Regions from separate parts of the Alteromonas sp. KC3 genome, predicted to be linked through region 3. Evidence: predicted binding sites of a transcription regulator. Region 3 holds the regulator's gene; each other region holds the start of a gene.
The links. The regulator LexA, encoded in region 3, represses DNA repair genes until DNA is damaged. The targets are predictions, from matches to a motif close to TACTGTATNNNNATACAGTA.
Positions count from the first base shown of each region.

Region 1 (5,698 bases), 630 kb from region 3:
TGTAGTTAAAAATGCTAACCCTAGCAATCCTCACACTATTGATGCGCTTTCAGGTGCAACCCTAACCAGCAACGGTGTTGAAAACACAGTACGTTACTGGGTAGGCGAGCAAGGCTTCGGCCAATTCCTGAAGAACCAAGCATGGCGTTCATAAGGGAAGTCTCATGGCAGATACTAAAGAAATGAAAAAGGCCCTCTTTGGGCCAATTCTGGACAACAACCCGATCGCCCTTCAGGTACTAGGGATTTGTTCAGCACTTGCTATTACAACCAAGTTGGAAACAGCTTTGGTAATGTCGCTTGCGCTTACGAGCGTTGTAGCGTTCTCAAACTTGTTTATTTCATTAATTCGTAACCAGATTCCATCTAGCGTTCGAATTATTATCCAGATGACCATCATTGCGTCGTTGGTAATCGTTGTTGACCAAATTCTGAAAGCCTATTCATATGAAATATCGAAGCAGCTGTCGGTATTCGTTGGTCTGATTATCACGAACTGTATCGTAATGGGTCGTGCAGAAGCCTATGCCATGAAGAGCCCACCTCTGATGAGCTTCCTTGATGGTATTGGTAACGGCTTGGGTTACTCTTTCATTCTAATTGTTATCGGTACAATTAAAGAGCTATTTGGTTTCGGTACTATCTTAGGTTTCGAAATTCTTCCACTGGTTCAAAACGGTGGTTGGTATCAGGGTAACGGTTTGTTAATCCTACCATTCAGCTCATTCTTCTTAATCGGCGGTATGATTTGGTTTATCCGTACTATCCGTCCAGAGCAAGTTGAGCCTAAGGAGTAAGTCATGGAACATTATTTGTCGTTATTTGTTCGCTCAATCTTCGTTGAGAACATGGCGTTGTCACTATTCTTGGGTATGTGTACCTTCCTTGCGGTATCTAAGAAAGTTAAAACTGCTATGGGCCTTGGTGTTGCCGTTATCGTGGTACTAGGTATCTCTGTACCGGTTAACCAAGTTATTTATGTAAACATCCTTGCTCCAGGCGCGCTTGCGTGGGCAGGTTTCCCAGAAGCTGACTTAAGCTTCCTAAACTTCCTAACGTTTATCGGTGTTATTGCGGCATTGGTACAGATTCTAGAGATGAGCTTAGATAAGTTCTTCCCTGCGCTTTATAACGCACTAGGTATCTTCCTTCCGCTAATTACTGTTAACTGTGCGATCTTCGGTGGTGTAGCGTTTGCGGTTCAACGTGAATACAACTTTACTGAAAGCATCGTATACGGCGTAGGTAGTGGTATGGGCTGGGCACTAGCAATTGTATTGCTAGCGGCAGTACGTGAAAAACTGAAGTATGCCGATATGCCTGATGGTGTTCGTGGTCTGGGTTCTGTATTCATGATCGCGGGTCTAATGGCCCTTGGCTTCCAGTCTTTCACTGGTATTCAGCTGTAATAAGCTCGGGAGCATCTAAATGAATAATGTAGAAATATTTCTTGGCGTCGGCATGTTCATTGCCATTGTATTGGCGCTAGTATTTATAATCATGTTTGCTAAGTCTAAGCTGGTACCAACTGGTGATGTAACTATCACTATTAATGGTGACCCAGACAAAGCAATTAAAACTGCACCGGGTGGCAAGCTACTAGGTGCACTAGCAGACGCAGGTTTCTTCGTATCATCAGCATGTGGTGGCGGTGGTTCATGTGGTCAGTGTCGTGTAGACGTACATTCTGGTGGTGGTGAGATTCTACCTACAGAGCTTGACCACATCACTAAAGGTGAAGCACGCGAAGGTTGTCGTCTTTCATGTCAGGTTGCCGTTAAGCAAGACATGGAAATCGAACTTGAAGAGTCTGTATTTGGTGTTAAGAAGTGGGATTGTGAAGTTATCTCTAACGATAACAAAGCAACGTTCATCAAAGAACTTAAGCTTAAAATTCCAAATGGCGAGAGCGTTCCATTCCGTGCGGGTGGTTACATTCAAATTGAAGCGCCTGCGCACCACGTTAAGTACAAAGAGTTCGATATTCCTGAAGAATATCGTGGCGACTGGGAGCGTTTCGGCTTCTTTGATATTGAGTCTAAAGTTGACGAAGAAACAATTCGTGCATACTCAATGGCGAACTACCCAGAAGAAGAAGGCATTATCATGCTGAACGTGCGTATCGCTACGCCGCCGCCTAATAACCTAAGCCTGCCTGCAGGTAAGATGTCATCGTACATCTGGAGCCTGAAAGAAGGTGATAAAGCGACTATCTCTGGTCCATTTGGTGAATTCTTCGCGAAAGACACTGATGCAGAAATGGTATTCGTTGGTGGTGGTGCAGGTATGGCGCCAATGCGTTCACATATTTTCGATCAACTTCGTCGTCTTAAGTCTGACCGTAAGATCAGCTTCTGGTACGGTGCTCGTTCACTTCGCGAAATGTTCTACGTAGAAGATTTCGATGAACTAGCAGCAGAGAATGATAACTTTGAATGGCATGTAGCACTTTCAGATCCTCAGCCAGAGGACAACTGGGAAGGCTATACAGGGTTTATTCACCAAGTTCTTCTAGAGAACTACTTGAAAGATCACCCTGCGCCAGAAGACTGTGAGTTCTACATGTGTGGACCACCTATGATGAACGCAGCCGTTATCAACATGCTTAAAGATTTAGGTGTTGAAGACGAAAACATCATGCTAGATGACTTTGGTGGTTAATATACTGCTTACAACTAGCAATTAAGAATATTTAAAAGGGGCGCAAGCCCCTTTTTTATTCAAGTTGATCCAAAGCCCCATAAGGGTAGGGTCTAAGCTGTATGGAAATGAATTAAGGACAACAACGTGGTTCGATTTGCTTTGCGAATTTTTTTGGCAGTAGTCGCTATTGGTATCTTGTTGCTTGCCAGCTGCAGTGATGAGCAGCGCCCAGTGGTGCATCTGCAAGGGCATACAATGGGGACAACCTATAACGTTAAATACCTTGTTGATGAAAAAGAGACAGACGGCGTAGATGCCAATGCACTGCAAGCTGAAATAGATGCGCGCTTGGTGGACGTGAACAAAATGATGTCTACGTATGATCCAACGTCAGAGCTGTCTCGCTTTAATCAATATCGCTATACCGATAATTTTGCAGTATCGCCAGATACATTGGTGGTAGTGAACGAAGCGCTACGCCTTGCTCGTTTAAGTGGCGGCGTTCTTGATGTTACCGTTGGACCTTTAGTCAATTTGTGGGGTTTTGGCCCTACAAAGCGGCCTGAAAAGGTGCCTACACAAGCTGATATTGACGAGATAGCAGATTATGTGGGCTATGCGAAACTTTCTACCACGCCAACCGGTCTTAAGAAGTCACACCCTATGCTTTACGTCGACCTATCGACCATTGCTAAGGGCTTTGGTGTTGACGAAGTTGCTGAAATATTGGAACAACGTGGTATTGAAGACTACCTTGTTGAGATAGGCGGAGAAATGCGCGTACGCGGCGAGCGTGGTGATGGAAGTGAATGGCTTATAGCAATAGAAAAGCCGGTTACTACTGAACGTGCGGTGCAAAAAGTTGTGTCTATTGGGACTAATGCAGTAGCGACATCGGGCGATTATCGTAACTATTACGAAGAAGATGGAAAGCGCTATTCGCATTTGATCGATCCAACGACGGGTTCGCCTATTTCACACAACTTAGTGTCGGTGACTGTGGTTCATCCTTCGTCAATGACAGCAGATGGGCTTGCCACTGCATTTAACGTGATGGGATGGGAACAGGCTATTGCGGTAGCAGAGCAAGAACAACTTGCGGTATTTCTCATTCGTCGCACATCTGAAGGTTTTGACGAGTACGCATCGCCAGAATTTGATAAACTGGTGACAGTTCATAATTAGGGGGTAGCAATGTCTACATTCATTCTTGCGTTTGGTTTCTTTCTTGCCATGGTTTTAGCCATGGCGGTAGGTTACTTGGTACAGAAGAAATCTATTTCTGGAAGCTGCGGTGGCCTTGGCGCGCTTGGTATAGAAAAGGCATGTGATTGCCCTGAACCATGCGATCGCAAAAAGATGCGTATGGAAAAAGAAGAAGCGCGTCAGAAAAAGCTAAACGAATGGAAGCAAAATCAAATTTTGTAACGTTCTTAGCAATCTAAACTACTATTTAAAAGCGCTGTTTGATGTTTTAAACGGCGCTTTTTTGATCTCGACTAAATATGCTGTGCAACGTTCTTCGATTGATGAATTGCTCGAACAACTCTAATTCCATAACTATGCCGTCTAAACACAATGATATGCTTATTATTGCTTTGATAGTGTAATTTAACGGCTTTAATAATATACTGTCTATTTGTACAGTTTTACGCAATATGGCGTTAATAGCAAAGGCGGGTTATGCGAAAAATTATCCACGTCGACATGGATTGTTTTTATGCCGCAGTTGAAATGCGCGATAACCCAGCGCTGCGTGATATTCCCATCGCCATTGGGGGGAGCTCCGACAGGCGCGGTGTTATCTCTACCTGCAACTACCCCGCACGTAAATTTGGTGTGCGCTCTGCTATGGCCACGGCTTATGCCATGAAATTGTGCCCAAACCTTACTTTGGTAAAGGGACGAATGGAGGTCTACGCCAATGAGTCACAGAAAATACGAAAGATTTTTGCCGACTACACAGACCTAATAGAGCCACTATCTCTAGATGAAGCCTATCTTGATGTTACTAACAGTCAGTTTTGTGGTGGTAGTGCCACGTTGATGGCAGAGGAGATAAGAGCACGTATTAAGAGTGAGTTGGGACTTACCGCCTCTGCGGGGATAGCGCCTTGCAAGTTCGTTGCAAAGGTTGCCAGTGATGAAAACAAGCCTGATGGAATTTGTGTGATAACTCCTGAAAAGCTTGATGAGTTCGTTCGTGAAATGCCGCTTAAAAAGATCCCCGGTGTGGGCAAAGTCACTATGCAAAAACTTCAAAGGCTCGGTCTGACCACCTGCAACGATGTCAGGCAGTATCCTTTTGAGCGCATTCAGAAAGAACTAGGTAAGTTTGGTAGTGTGTTGTGGGAACGTGCACATGGCATTGATGATCGCGAGTTGTCGGTGTCAAGAGAGCGAAAATCGATAGGCGTAGAGCGTACCTTGAGCGAGGATATCCACACGTTAGAGCAGTGTAAGGCCTATTTACCTCATTTACTTGAAAAGCTTGAGCAGCGTATGGAAAATCACAGCAAACGCACTGGCAAACCCGTACGTTTGCGAACTCAAGGCGTAAAGCTAAAATTTAACGACTTTCAATTGACGACAGTAGAACATCGTCAAGCATCGCTTAATGAGCGTTACTTTCATGAGTTGATGGAAGAAGCGTTTGAACGGGCTAATGGACGCGGGATCCGCTTAGTGGGTCTTCATATTGGACTTGCCGCACAGCACTCGACACAGCAACTTACATTGCCTTTTGATCTCTAAGCATACTAACAACTATTTATTGGGCTCTAAAATGAATCACACACAGTTAATTACGCCAGGCCGCTATAGACACTATAAAGGTAATTTGTACGATGTATACGAGGTTGCCACGCATTCTGAGGATGAAACTAAACTTGTTGTTTATAGACCCTGCTATGGTGAACGTGCATTGTGGGTAAGGCCGCTGGACATGTTTATTGAAACGGTTGACCGAGATGGTAAAACATTGCCGCGGTTTGCCTACGTGGGAGATATACCTAATGACGAAAAAATGATCTAATTTTGAAATTAGGTCATAGTG
Region 1 covers NZ_AP024235.1:3,812,186-3,817,883, reverse strand. The annotation lists gene JN178_RS16880 (Na(+)-translocating NADH-quinone reductase subunit C) at 1-154, shown strand, start outside; gene JN178_RS16875 (NADH:ubiquinone reductase (Na(+)-transporting) subunit D) at 165-797, shown strand; gene nqrE (NADH:ubiquinone reductase (Na(+)-transporting) subunit E) at 801-1,409, shown strand; gene nqrF (NADH:ubiquinone reductase (Na(+)-transporting) subunit F) at 1,429-2,661, shown strand; gene JN178_RS16860 (FAD:protein FMN transferase) at 2,788-3,828, shown strand; gene nqrM ((Na+)-NQR maturation NqrM) at 3,838-4,071, shown strand; gene dinB (DNA polymerase IV) at 4,327-5,397, shown strand; gene JN178_RS16845 (DUF1653 domain-containing protein) at 5,429-5,677, shown strand.
Region 1: dinB (DNA polymerase IV) is a predicted target of LexA. The motif match lies at 4,273-4,292, and genes of this name have one in related genera.

Region 2 (5,698 bases), 280 kb from region 3:
TGCTGTGGTGCGAACTCATTACTGTTGTAGCGAATTTCAGTTGCGCCATGTTTAGTTATATTACTCTCATCATGCTCATGCTCATGCTCATGCTCATGCTCATGCTCATGCTCATGCTCATCGAGTTTGGGCTTGCTAATAGAACGCATTGAACTATTTTTGCCCCCAGTTTGGTGGCTGTGCGCTTTTTCTAACCCTTCAAGGGTAACATAAACGGCCTTATCGACAGGTGTGCCTGTCTTTTCAAGGACCCCAGCTATGACAAATGGGTGGGTATCGTGATTATTGAACGACACGTTACCCAAGCCATGGGATATTACGATTTTGTCGCCTACCTTATAGCCGAGCGTTTGCGCAATATCGGCACCTACCACGGTAGACAGAGGTTGGGTGAAGTTGCTTCCATGGGCGAAAGCAAGCGCTTGCTTATCACCATACTTAAAGTGCGTAAAAAATTGATTGTTTGTGCCTATAACACGAAACCCTTTGTGGGTGTCGCCCAAAGACAATGGAATTATCCATGCCACTTGCTTGTTCGACTCAAGCGATGCAACGCTATTCCATGGGATCCCTTTAGATGGTGTGCCAACGTTGAAAACCGACGAAAGTAACAAATTAAGCTGCCCGCTTGGTGCGCCAACAATTAAGTCAACACCCGAGACCGTGCGTGTGAAGCTGGTTTTAACTTGAGTACGCACAATATCAACCGTGAGCAAAAGACAAACGCTAATGGTGATACTTAACAGGGTCAGCAATGCGGTGTGCTTGCGTCGTTTTAAACTCGCTAGTGCAATTGTCGTTAGCATTGACCCGCTCCTTCACCCGCATTACCCTGCCTTTTAGTGCTGCTGGCAAGTAGTTCCTTAATGTCTAAATGCGTTTTGAAATAGGCGGCCATTGCTGGATCGTGACTGACAAACAATAAGGTGCTGTCTTTTGCAACTTCTTTAAGTAAAGACATGAAACTATCTCGCGCGGCTACATCTAACGCAGACGTTGGTTCATCTACAACTAAAATTTGTGGCGCGTTGACAAGTGCTCGTGCAATAGCGACGCGTTGTTGCTGTCCAATGCTCAAAGCATCAGCTTGTGTGCTTAACACATTATTGGGTAATTGGAGCTTTTCGATTAAGCGTTGAATTTTCTGGCTGAGGGCGTCACTACCTAATGTGTTTTTGGCAAAGTAAGCAGCAGCACGAATATTTTGTTCGACTGTTAGATAGGGAATTAAATTGAACTGTTGAAATACAACACCGATATGCTGTGCCCTAAAATTATCTCGCTGACGATTTGATAATGTTGAAAATGGGCGGTCGAGTAAGGATATTTCGCCACTTGTTGGTGTGAGTGTGCCGCTTAGTAAGTTGAGCAATGTACTTTTACCACTGCCTGAGGGGCCCGAGAGAAAAATATGTTCGCCCTCTGCAACTTGCCATTTGTCTATGGCCAGTATTGGTGACACTGATTTGTTGTAAGCAAACCGCATCTGGTTTACTTCGATGGCTGGCGCGTTGTGGACTATCGGCAATTCGTTTTCTATCACACTCTTTTAAACCCGTTATTTCTGACAACCTAATAGCAGTGAACTAAAGCGCTTTTAGCTTAGCACTATGTTTTTCAGCTCGCTCAAATTACAGCGTGTTCTCAATACCATATGGCAAAACCACACAGCTAAACCACAAGGCCAAATCACAAGAATAAACCATAAAAGCCGTGTAAAAAATAATAAAGGTTTGGACCTAAGCGCTGTAGTCGCGTTATGTTATCAAATAACAATCGCGACTACAGTATCAGATAAGTTTTTGCTCGCAGAAACGAGTTAAGTTGTCGAGTGCAGCTTTGTATTTTGGGTGTGTTCTAGCTTAAAACGTTAACCATTAGCCTGTAGCTTCACCACTTCTGCGCTTTCGTCTTCTAACACGCTTTCTGCAGTAGCACCTTTAAAGATTTTGCTAATTTTATCTTTGTTTTTTGACAGCATAATTGTCAGTTCTTCCACTACGCTGTCATCTAGCTTGATGCCCTTCGCATGAATGTAGTCGGCAAGGTTGTCTGCTGCGTCGAGCATTTTGTCGTACTGATCGGCTTCTTTTTTGTCGGTAGTTACCAATTTTTCTACCCCTTTGTGCGTAACAACATACTGTGTGGTAATGGCCATGGTAGGTCCCCTGTTTATTAAAGACGCAAAAACTGTACAGTAATTTACTGTATAAATAAACAGTATTTTAATTAAATGTTTGAGTTTTAGTAGTGAGAGAAGGGTAACAAGCCGTTTTAAAGGTGATTAATGCTTGTGCAATTGGTAACCGCTGCGTATAATGCGCGCCCTTACAGCCATCCCAATTCGTTCCTTGTCTCCATACAGTCGGCTGTACTGTCGAGGCTACAACCGTAAGGAGCTATAATGCGTCATTACGAAATCGTATTTATGGTTCACCCTGATCAGAGTGAACAAGTACCTGGTATGATCGAGCGTTATACCACAATCCTAAAGCAAGACGGTGGTCAGATTCATCGTTTAGAAGATTGGGGCCGTCGTCAACTGGCTTACCCAATTGAAAAGCTGCACAAAGCCCACTACGTACTAATCAATGCTGAAGCGTCTGCAGAAGCTGTTGATGAATTGGAAAATGCTTTCCGTTTCAACGACGTGATCCTACGTAACATGGTTATGCGCACTAAGACTGCTGTGACTGAGCCTTCTCCAATGATGAAAGAAGAGCCTCGTCGTGAGCGTCGTGACGATTCTGCTCCTCGCCAAGACCGCGCGGAAAAGAAAACTGAAACCACTGAAGACAACGCTTAAGGAGATCACCCATGGCTCGTTTTTTCAGACGTCGTAAGTTCTGCCGTTTCACTGCAGAAGGTGTGACTGAAATCGATTACAAAGATATCGCTACTCTTAAGAACTACATCACTGAGAGCGGTAAAATTGTCCCTAGCCGTATTACTGGTACAAGCGCAAAATATCAGCGTCAGCTGTCTTCTGCGATCAAGCGCGCACGTTTCCTTGCGTTGCTTCCGTACACTGATTCACACAAGTAATTTGGCGAAAATAAGGGTTAGCTAAGATGAATATCATCCTACTAGATAAAATCGCCAACCTTGGCGGCCTGGGCGACCAAGTGACTGTAAAGTCTGGTTACGCTCGTAACTTCCTTTTCCCACAGGGTAAAGCGGTTCCTGCAACTAAAGACAACGTTGAAAAGTTCGAAGCACGTCGTGCTGAACTTGAAGCGAAAATTGCTGAGCAACTAGCTGCTGCTAACGCACGCGGTGAGAAAATTGCTGAGCTTGCTGAAGTTACAATCGCAGCACCAGCTGGTGACGAAGGTAAACTGTTTGGTTCTGTTGGTACTCGTGACATCGCTGATGCAATCACTGCAGCTGGCGTTGAAGTACAAAAAGCAGAAGTTAAACTACCTACTGGTACTCTTCGTGAGACTGGTGAGTATGACATCGACTTACAACTTCACTCTGACGTTATCACTTCAATCAAAGTGATCATCATTGCTGAAGCGTAATCGCTGACGTATTTGAAAAAGCCGCTCTTTTGAGCGGCTTTTTTGTGCCTGTTTGTCATTACGCGCTGATACTCGTATGTCATACGGCTGCGTTAAATGTAACAAATTAATTACAATCTCGACCAATAACCTAAAATCCAAGTCCACTTATCTGCGATAAATAGCGGTTTTTAAGCCACATTTAAAAGAAATGTTAATTATCGCTAAAAATCTTCGTATCACGGTTTTAAACTTTTTCTGTCACTTCTGCGACCTATAGTAAATCGAACTATAAAAAGCATAAGTACCACGTTATGGACATCACTCGTGCAGCAATAAAAAACGCAACTGGGGTAGGTATCGGCATTACATTGCTGGTATTTCTTGGGCTTTACAGTCTATTTAATTTACCCGTTCAGTTATTTCCCGATATTGATCGCCCCTATATCAATATTCAAACTTCGTGGCGGGCTGCGTCCCCGCAAGAAATAGAATCAGAGATTATAGAGCCTCAAGAAGAGGTTCTGCAGGGTATACCTGGGCTTGAGTCGATGAGCGCATGGGCAAACCAAGGTAATGCATGGATAAACCTTGAGTTTGGTTTAGGTACGGACATGCAAAAAACGCTTATTGAAGTGATTAGTCGCATGAACCGTGTTCCACCTCTTCCACGGGATGCCCTATCGCCCAACATAATGCTTGCTGGCAGCGGTGGTGATGCCCCCGCGCTTACCTATTTCTTCTTACAACGCTTGCCCGGCAACCCTAATGAAATTAATACTTACGTTACTTATTTCACTGATGTAATTAAGCCGCAGCTAGAATCTATTCCTGGCGTAGCACGAGCAAGGATGGAAAGTGGCGTTGGTGGCGTTGAAGAATTCCAAATTGTTTTTGACCCATTTAAAGCTGCACAACTGGGTATTAACCTAAGTGCAGTTGCCAATGAACTTGGTCGCGCCAATGATATTTCTGGCGGGTTCGTCGATGTTGGTCGCAGACGTTACACACTGCGCTTTGAAGGGCGTTATCAACCTACTCAAATGGGTGAGATGATCCTTGAATGGCGTGACGGTAGCCCGATAACGTTAAATGATATTGCTGTGATAAAAATTACACGTGCTGATGGCAATAACGCAAGCGTACAAAACGGCAACCCAGCAATTTCTATTCGCGTTGACAGACAAAATGATGCCAACGTACTGGCAACGCTTGAGGCGGTTAAGGCAAAGGTCGACGAAATTAATCGCAATGATCTTGCTGCGCAGCAATTGGTGATGGCACAAAGCTTTGACGCATCAGTATTTATTTATCGCGCGGTGCAGTTAGTAACAAGTAACCTGTTTATAGGTGTGGCACTTGCTATTGGTGTGCTGTGGCTATTTATGAGACAGCTTCGCGCAACACTCATTGTGGCATTGGCTATCCCAATCTCGCTTCTAAGTACCTTTGTCGTGCTTCAAATGACGGGGCGCTCATTAAATATTATCTCATTGGCAGGGCTTGCATTTGCCGTTGGCATGGTACTCGATGCGGCCATTGTCGTGCTTGAAAACATAGTACGTACGCGAAAGAGCGTAGGTAGCGACGAAGAAAGTGCACATAAGGGCACTAAAGAAGTGTTTGGTGCACTGATGGCGTCAACAGCCACAACAGTAGCTATATTTATTCCGGTTATGTTTCTCGAAGATGTAGAAGGACAGCTATTTGCGGACCTAGCGCTTACTATTGCCATCGCGGTATGTATGTCGTTAATTGTGGCGGTTACGGTACTACCCGTTGTGGCGGCCCGTTATCTACAAGGCGATATGCCTGAAGATAGTTTGAAACGTGTTTGGGAAAAAATAACCCAGACGATAATGCGTCTGTCTTCAACACCACTAAGAAGGGTTGTTATGGTCGCTACATTAATGGGCATTCCTATTACGGGAAGCATGCTATTAATGCCTTCGATGGACTATCTGCCGCCAGTGAAGCGCGATGCTGTCGACGCCTTCTTAAGTCTGCCAGCAGGTGCCAGTGAAAATTTCATTTCAGAAGAAGTTATCCCGATTGTTGTTGAACGACTAAAGCCCTACATGAATGGTGAGAAGCAGCCTGCCCTAAAAAATTACTACATTATCACCTGGCCTAATGGCGGTACATTAGGGGTGCGGGCGAAAGACCAGTCCAAAGTGAAAGAACTTGAAACTATC
Region 2 covers NZ_AP024235.1:4,168,914-4,174,611, reverse strand. The annotation lists gene JN178_RS18435 (ABC transporter permease) at 1-806, opposite strand, end outside; gene JN178_RS18430 (ABC transporter ATP-binding protein) at 800-1,486, opposite strand; gene JN178_RS18425 (YebG family protein) at 1,871-2,158, opposite strand; gene rpsF (30S ribosomal protein S6) at 2,405-2,806, shown strand; gene rpsR (30S ribosomal protein S18) at 2,818-3,045, shown strand; gene rplI (50S ribosomal protein L9) at 3,072-3,524, shown strand; gene JN178_RS18405 (efflux RND transporter permease subunit) at 3,818-5,698, shown strand, end outside.
Region 2: JN178_RS18425 (YebG family protein) is a predicted target of LexA. The motif match lies at 2,204-2,223, and genes of this name have one in related genera.

Region 3 (5,698 bases):
ATGTGATCAGAAAACGAACTTTTTGACCTGTGGGAATGACAAGCGGACGGTCAACTTCAAGAAGATAGTTTTCCGTTTTTTCAAACTTGTTTTCAATTTGCTCGCGCTGCGTAGCCAGCAACGAGTAAAACTCTACATCACTATCCATGTATTTGTAGTGCCACTTCCATTGAGAACCCGTCACCAATACCGTCATATCCGGTTCTGAGACGTCTTCCATTGCAATTAGCGTGTTGGCAGCGGGAACCGCCATAAAAATGAGGATAAGGAACGGAATTACAGTCCACGCGATTTCTACTTTTACGTTTTCGTGGAAATTCGCGGGCTTAGCGCCTCGTGACTTTCTGTGCAGATACATAGAGGCGAACATTACGCCAAACACGACTACTGCAATACCGACGCAAATGAAAAACATTAACATGTGCAGGTCATACACCTGCCCGCTAATGTCAGTTGCTCCGCGCCTGAGGTTAAGAGAAGAAACTTCTTCTGCAGCCTCCTGCGCAAAAAGGAAATGAGAAAAAAGCAAAAGGGGTATACTAGCAAACCCTTTTGCCATGACGGTCATTAGTTGTTTCACTCAGCACCTCCGTAATGGTAGAACCATTAACGCTAAATGTTAGTGCGCGCTGTCCCTACCAAGTGGTTTGCGAACGATTGACCCACAACTACAATTTGTAAAACAAATTTAGAGCCATTGTTATTATTTTGTTAATCTCTGTATAAGAATTGCGCAATAATGACGTGCCGTCTAGTCTTTTCTGCTAAAAATTTAACGAGACGGTTAAATTTTAATCATTTCATGCTAACTAGCTGCACCTTGTTAGTGCAGTGAAGCAGTGTGGCGTAAGAGTACGTCGTGAAGCTTTTAAACGCTCATTTGGAACACATGAGGCGATAAGGAAATCAACATAAGTCTTTAAAAATCAATACATAAGAATGCAAATTTAGATATTTTCAAACGTAGTTTTGTCAAAAGTAACAGGATTAAAAAGCGCTTGCGGCGCGAAAAAATTGGCGTTCTGGTGTGATTACAAAAAAATTAAACTTTTTTGACAGACTGTTCAAAAAACAACCTTCACACATAGAACAGCCTACAAAAGTGAAAGTTAAGGTACAAAAAAAGCGGCTACAAGGCCGCTTTTACGTTAACCTGCCGAAACCTTACATCCAGTCAGCGTTTCGGATAACACCCACCGCTATACCTTCAATAGCAAAAGGTTGTGAAGCCAAATCAACTTTTATAGGTGCAAATTCATCGTTCTCGGCGTGCAGTAATACTTCTCGCCCGCGTTTTTCTAAACGCTTAACCGTGACGTCTTCATCCACCCGGGCAACAACAACTTGACCGTTATGTACATCAGTAGTGCGATGTACAGCCAATAAGTCGCCATCAAGAATACCAATGTCTTTCATACTCATACCGTTTACACGTAGCAGAAAGTCTGCCTGAGGTTGAAATAGCGCAGGATCGACCTTGTAATGCGACTCAACATGCTCTTGCGCTAAAATAGGTTCGCCCGCTGCTACGCGCCCAATAAGCGGTAGCCCTTCTTCCTCTGGTGTTTCGTCTTCCAGTGGAATATTCAATTTAATGCCACGAGAAGTACCTGGCAAAATTTCAATAACACCTTTACGCGCTAAGGCCTTCAAATGTTCTTCTGCCGCATTAGCAGAACGGAAACCAAGCTGTCGTGCAATCTCTGCACGCGTAGGTGGCATTCCCGTTTCTTGCATGGTCGTTTTAATAAGTTCTAAAACTTCGGTTTGTCGAGCTGTGAGTGGGCGCATAAAAGACCTGTCTGTTCATACAGTTCCTGTAAGTATATACACCTAAATTTAAATAACAAGCACTTGCCGCGTCTTTTGCCAAAAGCATTATTCTGCGACAAGTGTATTGCCTTTATTTCACCAGAAGAGCCATGTTTGGGTTACCTATTTGCAGCTCTACTTTGTTGGCATTATTTTTTCGAATACGCAAACCATCTACATTATCAATACTTATTGAGGGACTACGCCAAATAACGTTCCCTTTGCTATCAAGCTCAGCAACTTGATAATTAATATTGTCATAGTACCCGTATGAAGAATCATATTCGTTAGTCGGATAAATGCCGAGTATCGATTGATTAGATGAAGTCGTAGGGATTACCGCAATATTTTGCGGGTAAAAAGTCAGCGAAATGGTATCTTTAAGCACCAATGCGTCGTTTGTCACATCGTAGATATTTATCACATTATGAGTTGTGTCTAGACATGCAAACTCAAAGGCATCATCGCTATCAGAATTGATACGAAGCAATTGACTACAAACAGTTTGAAGTTCATTCAAACCAATGAACTCACCCTCTTGCATCTTGTATAGCTTCAGTGACTCATAGCCACTCACAGCGAAGAACTGCTCGCCGTTATTCGTTAATTCCGCAACAGCAACAATAGAGAAGTCACTGATGATCGAATCAACGAGTATCTGGTTCTCGATGTCGTAAGCTTTTAGCCGGTCATTTTCAATTACAACAGCATCAATAAAGCCATCTTCATTGACATCAACGGCTTCAATCAGCGAGATTTGACTGTTATGATTTTGGCTTAGTGTCCACTGAGTTGAATTATCTGACAGCTGAATTACGTTGAATGATGAGTTGTAATCTAAAGCGCCGGTTAATAATTCACCCACACCATCGTTGTTATAATCAGTCACAACTGGTCGGCTATAATCGTAAGCGTCGTCGCCGAGCTCTTCACTTACTGTGATGTTATCTTCTTTATCTACTGACAGAATTTGGATGGACGTGTCGTAATTATTTGTATTACTTACAAAAACAGCTCTTTCATCGTTATCACCAAATGGTGCCCAACCAGCAGCAAAATAATGGGATGAATGTGCCTCAGTTTTAATATCTGACAACACGTAATCGCCACTAGCCTCTTGCTGTGCAACTAAGATTTGATAGTCTCCGACCCAGATAATTTCATCACTGTTATCGTTACTCAGATCGCCAATTAGAAGTGATATGCCGCTATATGTATTGTGATTAATGCTCCATTGTTCTGATATTTGACTCCCTTCTAGTGTGAGTGCTTTGATCTCTCCCCATTGGCACTCAGAAATAACGACCATTCCCTCATTAGTCGCGTCATCTTTGGTATAAGACATATCGCAGATATCGTTATGCGTCGCTGTTGCCAAACTACTTTTCGAAACGGCAGAATAGATCGAGATATTTTCGTAATAGTCGGCACCGATGATTTCATCGATGCCATCATTATTCATGTCACCAACAACTACGTATGCGTCGCCGAATCCACTGCCAAGTAGCCATTGATTAGCGCCGCTTTCAATGTCAAATACGTATCCGTTGTTAGTCACCATCTCGATAGACGCATCGTCGTCTACATTACCAAAAGATAGGGTGGATACACCGTCTATATCATACTGCTGTAACTTCTCTCCTGTTGTTACATCGTGAATAGAGATAGAGGTCATATCGTATGAGCGATTACCGTGTAGGTATGCGATTTCACCAACACCGTCGCTATCAATATCGAAGAGCCATCCAGAGCCAATGTTACCCTCTATTACAAACACAGCTTCTGCATTATTGTTGCGATCTTTTATAACCGACAGGCCTTGTTCAGTGAGAATATATATTTCGTCATTGCCGTCGCCGTCTACGTCTTGTGTATAAACGCCTTTAATTTCCCCCCTTGTTGGAAGCTTGTAAGGGTATACATAGGTATTTTCTAGCGTATTACCTTTTAATGAGAAAGCTCCCACGTTGCGGTGACTAACCGTTATGAGCTCATTCACACCATCGACTGAGGCAAGTGCGAAACCTTGATTGAAAACCGGCGTTATTGAGGTAGTGCGTGCAAACGCTGGGGCCTTATCTGCATATGAAGTTATCTCTACGGTTTGAAGGCTCTCCACACCATCTAAACTAGCAAAACTAAAAACATAAGTTTGTTCATTAAACAATTGCTCTTCTGGCACCTGCCAAGTAAGTAAACCTTCGTCACTAAGGGTTACTCCAGTGGGCGCAGAGACAAGCTGACCTGCAGCATCACCGCTAATTCGGTCTGGGTCAGTCATACTCACAGTGAACTCAACGTAACCACCTGCCACTACAGAGTCTGGCATATTAGAGACGGTAAGTGTCATTGGAGAATCGCTGATGGTAATGAATACCGGCTGTGATTCGACAATATTACTACCGTCAGACACCACCATGGTTACTTTCAATTCATCGCCGAACACAGCATTGTATGCGGGTAGGGTAGTACCGTTGACGCCATCTACTACATTATTATTGATATACCAACGATAGGATATCGATAGATCAGAGTCTGGCGTATCGGGATCGTAATAATATCCTTGCTCGACGATTATATCGTCAGAAGTATAAACGGGTTCATAGGCATAATAATAGGGTTCACTTACAACGGGCGGCGCAGAAATAGTTTCGATGTCTGATAGAACAATATTAGCGGTATTGCTGCTTGCGAAGGTTTCGATATTGCTGAAGAACACGCCAACATCATATGTGTCATCTCCATCAGTATCTTCACCGTAGCGAACCGCGCCTTGCATAATATCAATGCCAGCCGTTTTATCGCCTTTAACAACAAGGGAACCTTGATAAGCATAAGGCAGCCCGCCTTCCTCTGAGATGTAAGAAAAATCAAGCTTACCTTTTGAGCCGATATGCATTGTACCGTCATATTCAGTGGTATAACGGTCATCCTTTATGCCGTCGTATGCTGTTCCAATTATTTTATAAGTTTCGCCGCTAAATGTAGCGGTCAGATACTGCGTGTATGTCTCACTATAGTTCCCGTTAAATTCATGATAATTTAACGCGAATTTAATTAGCCCCTTTAGTGTTGCGCGCTGGCTACCTTGCCCTACCGAAAGACTGGTGAAGTAAGATGTTGCCTCAAAATTATTGTCGTCTAGTTGAGTAATAGCTACAGAAATCTGACCATCATGATACTTATTTAGATAATAATGAATACATTGATCATAATCGATGACTATTGTCCCGGTCCCGTCGTCCAGATCGAGTTTTCCAGAATAAGTAATAGAGCCGCTATCTGAACATTGAGTGACGCCATCAATATTTCCATTATCATCGGCAAAGTCGTAAACCTCAAATACGTCAAGATAAGGTGAGCTAGCGAGATCTTCACCAAAAAGCGCGATATACACATTTTGAACAGCGTCAATATCTGCCGTGGCAACGTTTGATTTTCCCGTGTAACTACTATTAGCGTAGCTCTTTGCAGCAGTGTCTAGTTGCGCAATAGAATAGTCTAATGGATTTGATAAAATCTCTAATGAAGTAGGCTCTGGAGGTGGTGCAGGTGTTGGGTTAGGCGATGAGCTAGAGCCACCTCCACCACATGCAGTTAGAGCTACAATTGAAAAAAGGCCAGCAAAACCCAAGCGCGAAGTGTTCATACATCGTCCCTGATTTAGTAGACATGGAGGCTATTCATTAGCCAACAGCTCACAACACGCCTACTTTGTGTTAACTACAATAAAATATTACGTTCTTATAACTTATCTTTGTTTATCTGGCAATGCTTTAGTCAGCCGGCGAGCAAGCCCTCAACACTTTTGAACTTACTTCGCGGTAAGGAGTCAGTAAAGCAAGAAAAACGATAGTATTGGCATACCGCGAGATAAATCGCCAAA
Region 3 covers NZ_AP024235.1:4,446,032-4,451,729, forward strand. The annotation lists gene coxB (cytochrome c oxidase subunit II) at 1-580, opposite strand, end outside; gene lexA (transcriptional repressor LexA) at 1,165-1,791, opposite strand; gene JN178_RS19645 (hypothetical protein) at 1,904-5,461, opposite strand.